2 regions of the Paenibacillus sp. FSL H8-0537 genome follow, and region 1 is predicted to be linked to the other one. Evidence: riboswitches for the same ligand, from Rfam matches in the RefSeq annotation. Region 1 holds a riboswitch; the other holds the start of a gene.
What was found. A riboswitch is a leader RNA that binds a small molecule or an ion and turns the genes downstream of it on or off. The one in region 1 is predicted to bind FMN.

Region 1 (3,318 bases):
TACGGCTATGCTGTCGCCCAGCGCCACACCTTCGAGGACGCGGGAGGCGGCAATCGTCACTACCATAGCCTCGCCCTGCTTGACCACCCGCTTCAGCTTGCCGACTTCTTCAATCAGACCCGTAAACACGGCTAACCCTCCTCTCTAAACATGACGGTAGACCGGGTAGCCGCTTATGCAAATATCAGTCCCCGCTTGCTCCACCTGCGTGCGCTCCAGTTCAATAGCCTGCGCCATTTTTTCAAAGCCTTCAAAATCAAAGGTGCCGGGAGCTGCTGCTCCGCCAATGATTTTGGTAGCCATGTAAATCATAATTTTATCGATGAGTCCTGCTGTTAGCATTGCGCCATTGAGCTTGCCTCCGCCTTCCAGCAAAATCGACCCTATTACCAGCTCGCCAAGCTTTCTCATCGCTTCCGGCAAATCAACCTGCTCTCCGGAGCCTGCCCGAATGAGCTCGACGCCAGCAGCCAGCAGCTCCTGCGCCTTGGCGTCATCCGCCTGCTCAGTCGCAATGACGATCGTTCTTGCTGTCCGATCCGTGACCACGCGCGCGGTGAGCGGCAGCTTCAGGCTGCTGTCGATGACAATCCGCGCCGGATGCAGCGCCGGTACGTCTGCTCTTGTCGTGAGCTGCGGATCGTCTGCCAGAACGGTGCTGATACCGACCATGATACCCATATGCTGATGGCGCAGCGTATGCACCTGCTCCCTTGCAGCACTGCCCGTTACCCATCTGCTGTCGCCGGTGCGGGAAGCAATTTTGCCATCGAGCGTGCTCGCTGTCTTAAGGGTGACAAACGGCAGCTTCGTCGTAATGTATTTATTAAATTTTTCATTCATTTGGTTGGAACGTTCCCCTAGAAGGCCCACCTCAACCTCAATGCCGCATTCCTTCAGCCGTTCAAGCCCCCGCCCAGCTACCTGTGGGTTCGGATCGGTCGTTGCAACGACTACCCTTGCCACCTTGGCATCAATAAGCCGCTCGCAGCAAGGCGGCGTCTTGCCAAAATGGCTGCACGGCTCCAGCGTTACATACGCGGTAGCGCCTTCCGCTTCTTCGCCCGCCATTTGCAGCGCATGCACCTCAGCATGCCCGGTTCCCCGCTTGAGATGCGTACCAATGCCGATAATTCGGCCTTCCTTTACAACGACGCAGCCGACGATTGGATTAATATCCGTCTGTCCAGCCGCCTTCTCTGCCATATCCAGTGCTAAGCTCATATAATAACTGTCATTCAAAATATCCATGAACGCAAAAAACCTCCATTAGCAACATAGCCAACGGAGATGAGAGTATATCTTAGAGACCCGCTTTCAAGTACACAAATAATCGATTTTAACAGACCTAATTGCCCAGCGAAAAAAGTGCAAGCAAATAAGCATGAAATCACGCCTTGAAAGTGTCTCCTTCTCCCATCCAGACTGTACTGTCGGTCCCGGAATTGCACCAGGTCAGCCGTACACAATCCGTTCATGCGCTCACACGCTCTGAATTCATTGTATACGGGTCACGGACTGACAGGCAGCACATCTGTCGCTTCAACATCCCAAGCGCTTAGACAGCCTCCTGATCACCGCCGGTTGGGATTTTCACCCGACCCCGAAGGAAAGCCACTGTATTATTTTTGTCTATACGTTTCGCCAAACGATGGCTTTTAAATAGAAAGAACGCCGTCAGGCGTTTTTTCTTATGGTCACTTACTTTTAAAATGTAACTCTGATGAAATGTTACCACCGCAAAATTGAAAAAGCAAGAGTTTTCGATTCTGATTCTCAATTAGCAGTCATGATGTTCAAGCCTGTTATAAAAAAGGCCGCTTGTTCCCCCGACCAATCGGAAAAACAAGCGGCCTTCCCAAAACGATTAAACCGTTACAATTTCAACTTTTTCCATTTTTTCGCCTTGGCGGAACGTGTCAACATGCTCCATGCCTTTAGCTACTTTGCCAAATACAGTGTGTCCGCCATCCAGATGCGGCTGTGGAGCATAGCCGATGTAGAATTGGCTTCCGCCTGTGTTGCGTCCAGCATGTGCCATTGCAAGGGAACCGCGCTCATGCTTGTTTGGGTTGATCTCACAGTTGATCGTGTAGCCAGGACCGCCTGTACCATTTCCAGTAGGACAACCGCCTTGAGCAACGAAGCCCGGGATTACGCGGTGGAAAGTCAAACCATTATAAAAACCATCGTTTGCAAGCTTCTCAAAGTTTGCAACTGTGTTAGGCGCATCTTGATCAAAAAGGTCAATAATAACCTCTGCTCCGTTTGCCATTGTAATTTTCGCTTGTTTTGCCATCTATTAAACATCTACCTTTCTATATCCGAATAAGACTACGTTACCAAATTTAACCCTTATTTCGCAAGGGCTGTTTTGCGAAGTCTTGCCGGAAGCAAGTCATTGCCGACAATATTGTCCAAAGATTCGCGCTGAACGACGAGATCAGACACGCCGTCTTTTACGAATACGACAGCTGGACGGCGGAAACGGTTGTAGTTGCTCGCCATCGAATAATTATAAGCGCCTGTGCAAAATACTGCAAGCAGATCGCCGCTGTTTGCTTTCGGCAATTCCAAATCAATAATGAGCTTGTCGCCGCTTTCGCAGGCTTTGCCCGCTACGGTAACCGTCTCTTCGCTTGCCTCGTTCGCACGATTTGCAAGCACCGCTTCATAAACGGATTGATAAAGCGCCGGACGCGGGTTATCCATCATGCCGCCATCTACAGCGATATATTTGCGCACGCCTGGAATTTCCTTGCTAGTTCCAACTGTATAAAGCGTTGTGCCTGCATCGCCAACGATGCTGCGGCCCGGCTCAACCCAAATTTCAGGAAGCGGGAATTCCGCTGCAGTAAAGCTGGAAATGAGCGTATCCGTAATCGCTGCAACGTATTGAGCAACTGGAAGCGGGGAATCTCCATCTACATAACGGATGCCGAAGCCGCCGCCAAGATTGATCACCTGGAACGTCAAGCCAAGGTCTTGGCGAATTTCAATTGCAAACGCCGACATTTTCTCAACAGCCATCTTAAAGCCGTCTACTTCAAAAATTTGCGAGCCGATGTGGGAATGAACGCCAAGCACATCCAGATTGGACAGCTCCATCGCTTCCTTAATCGCCAGTTTAGCCGCGCCATTCGTCAAGTCGAAGCCGAACTTGGAATCTTGTTGGCCCGTGGAAATATAGTCATGCGTATGCGCCTCAACACCCGGCGTAATCCGCAGCAAAATTTTAACCGTCAAGCCTTTGTCCTTCGCCAGCGCATTAAGCACTTTAAGCTCAGTAGAATTGTCTACTACGAAGCAGCCGATGCC
Region 2 (3,318 bases), 2.3 Mb from region 1:
AGGAAAGGATATGATGTTCCCATCCTTTCTCTATATTTCTCGGAATGAAACGCGCCGCGCCGTCAGAGGACGGCGAAAGCCGTTTCACCTTGGCGGCTGTATTGCCTTTAAACGAAAGATGACGAATTAGTGCTTAGTATGATAAAATTAGCTTATACTTAATTAGTTTGTGAAAAAAAGCGCAACATCAAAACTACAGCGATAGATAAGGAGGTCTTGCGTAATGGCAACGTTGGACCAGATATTGGATAAGGCCCTGCGGGGTGAGCGAATAAGCTTGGAAGAATGTATTATTATGTTCGAATCCGACGAGATTGAGAAAATGGGTAAAGTTGCAAATGAAATTATGCTGCGCAAGCATCCCGAGCCTATAACGACATTCGTTGTGGGAAGAAACGTCAACTACACGAATGTGTGCGACGTTTATTGCAGGTTCTGCGCCTTTTACCGTGCCCCGGGCTCCAAAGAGGGTTATGTGCTCGATAACGAGACGATTATGAACAAAATTCAAGAAACGATTGATGTGAATGGCACGGAAATTTTGATGCAGGGCGGAACGAATCCAGATTTGCCTTTTACTTATTACACGGACTTGCTGAAGGAAATCAAGCAGCGCTTCCCAGACATTACGATGCACTCCTTCTCGCCAGCGGAAATTCAGAAGATGAAGGAAGTTTCGGAAGGCTTGTCGCTGGATGAGGTTGTTCGCCAGCTGCATGAAGCGGGACTGGATTCACTGCCGGGCGGCGGCGCGGAAATTCTTGATGATCGTACTCGCCGTAAAATCAGCCGCAAAAAGGGCTCCTACACGGACTGGATCGACGTTATGAAATCGGCTCATCGTCATGGCATGAATACGACAGCCACGATGGTATATGGGTTTGGAGAAACGATGGAGGAGCGCGCCTTGCACCTGCTGCGCATTCGTGACGTTCAAGACGAGTGTAAAGCGAATGGCTACGACTCCGAAGGGTTTACGGCCTTTATTTCCTGGCCGTTCCAGCCGGACAATACAAGAATGCCGATGGAGAAAGCGAAGCCAGAGGAGTATTTGAAAATTGTGGCAGTCAGCCGTATTTTCCTCGACAATATTGACAACCTGCAATCATCATGGGTAACGATGGGACCTGATATGGGTAAACTTTCGCTGGCCTATGGCTGCAACGACTTCGGCAGTACGATGATTGAAGAAAATGTGGTGTCCGCTGCGGGCACGACGCACAAGGTCAACATTGAGCTGATTTTGCAGCTCATTCGTGAAGCGGGCAAGGTTCCGGCGCAGCGCAATACGCGCTATGAAATTTTGCGGATGTACAATGAAAGCGATAAGGCTGAGCAGGACTTTGTGATGCAAAATTAGGCTGTAGCGACTGGCTAATTCGGAACTGTTTTTGATCATTAAAGATAATAACGCTTGTCTCCTATCTTTTCCGTTAAAGGATAGGTAGGGATGAGCGTTTTTGTTATTGCCTCTAAAGCAGCGAAATATAGCTGAAAATGGGTTAGCAGTTTTGTCGAGGAGTAGACGAAATCCAAGAAAATAGATCGGAAAAATAAAATATTATTTCAAATGCCAATTTTCCACACAAATAGACTATTCAAACTGTAATCTTCTGTGTTACAATACGATTTAATCGAATATGAATCTTCAGGGCAGGGTGCAATTCCCTACCGGCGGTAAGGATGCGTTCGGAGCATCCAGAGCCCGCGACTCCTGGCTGCTTGCAGCCGGGACTGATCTGGTGAGAATCCAGAGCCGACGGTATAGTCCGGACGGGAGAAGATCAGAACCAGCTTGTTAAATGACAATCATTTAACAGGTTTGTTGATGATGCCCTTGTCAGATAGCTGACAAGGGCATTGTTTCTTTTTCATAGTAAAAGAAGGTTCAATTCAAAACTTTCTCAGGAGGTTTTTGAATTGCAGAACACATTAGAGCTGGCTGGCGAGAAGGCGGGCTGGCGAACATCACGAATTGCGGGCATAAACGGTATATGGTATGTGGCGCTTGGGGCGACACTTTGGGGGCTTGACCCGCTGTTCCGTATTTTATTGCTCAAAAGCTTCACATCGGCGCAAATTGTATTTATTGAGCATATTTTGCTCGCATTTTACGCAGTGCCTGTATTGTTTAAATTCCGCCGTACATTAGTCGGCAAGCTGTCGATTGGTGTCATTGGCGCGCTGCTATTTGTTTCTTGGGGCGGCTCGGCAGTAGCTACCGTATTATTCACCGCTGCCTTTTCTCATGGCAGCGCCAATGCTGTGCTGCTGCTTCAGAAGCTCCAGCCGTTATTTGCCATATTGCTCGCCAGAGTTTTGCTGAAGGAAAAGCTGCCACAGAAGTTTTTCGTCTTTTTGCTGGCGGCGCTGGCAGGCACGTATTTGTTGACCTTCGGATTCGGCTCGCCGCTAGTCGGCCTGCATGATCTTGCTTTGCTCAGTTGCCTGTTTTCGATCATCGCAGCGGCATTGTGGGGCGGTTCGACCGTCATGGGCAAATATTTGCTGCAAAAGAAATTATCCTTTTCCATTGTGACGTCCCTTAGGTTTCTGCTTGCTTTGCCGCTGCTAAGCGTTATTTTGCTCGCAAGCGGCGACGCATGGAGCCTGAACGCACAAGGCAGTCAGCTGTCGCTCATTGCCGTAAATTTATTGTTTCAAGCGTTTTTCCCAGGATTAATCAGCATGCTGCTGTATTACAAAGGGCTTTCCTCAACTAAAGCTGTATACGCGACGCTTGCCGAGCTTTCCTTCCCTGCTGTTGGCGTATTGATTAACTGGCTCGTATTTGGCCAGTCGCTGACGTTAGGGCAGCTTATCGGCTTCCTGCTTATCTGGCTGACGCTATGGCTCATGAGCCGAAGCAGCAATGAACAGGCAGCTCAGCAACCACAAGCTGCTGCTTAAATAGAGGCTTATTCACAGCCCCTTCATTCCCAATGTCTTCATCGTATATCGCTGCTGCGTGCGCCATATACTGTATGAGGGGAATGAAAGGGGTTGGCTTGTTTATGGAACTGTTTACCGTTACGCTGCCTTCCAAGCTTCAATCAACGGCAGCTGGCTTAGCGGCCTTAATGGCACAATATACGAATGAGGATTTACATATTGAAGCAGCACCCCAGAGTCAGTTGGTGCAGTTCGATTTGGAGTCCGAGGGCACCATTATGTGCCAGTCGGCAACGCCTTATTTTCAACTGAATGAGCATGGAGAAATACTGTACCACCGCGCTGCCAAAGCGCTCGCTGAATATGTTGTAACCAATTTGGAATCGGAAATGCTCATCAGCATCATTAAGAAAAAATATCAGGGCG

Region 2: linked by a shared signal. The riboswitch ahead of MHB80_RS07590 (DMT family transporter) and the one ahead of ribD (bifunctional diaminohydroxyphosphoribosylaminopyrimidine deaminase/5-amino-6-(5-phosphoribosylamino)uracil reductase RibD) in region 1 are both predicted to bind FMN.

What each region holds. Positions count from the first base shown of each region.
Region 1 is NZ_CP150290.1:4,159,333-4,162,650, forward strand. It holds gene ribE (riboflavin synthase) at 1-129, opposite strand, end outside; gene ribD (bifunctional diaminohydroxyphosphoribosylaminopyrimidine deaminase/5-amino-6-(5-phosphoribosylamino)uracil reductase RibD) at 145-1,251, opposite strand; FMN riboswitch at 1,405-1,615, opposite strand; gene MHB80_RS17645 (peptidylprolyl isomerase) at 1,868-2,299, opposite strand; gene lysA (diaminopimelate decarboxylase) at 2,356-3,318, opposite strand, start outside.
Region 2 is NZ_CP150290.1:1,812,811-1,816,128, forward strand. It holds gene mqnC (cyclic dehypoxanthinyl futalosine synthase) at 224-1,360, shown strand; FMN riboswitch at 1,641-1,789, shown strand; gene MHB80_RS07590 (DMT family transporter) at 1,939-2,910, shown strand; gene MHB80_RS07595 (putative sporulation protein YtxC) at 3,015-3,318, shown strand, end outside.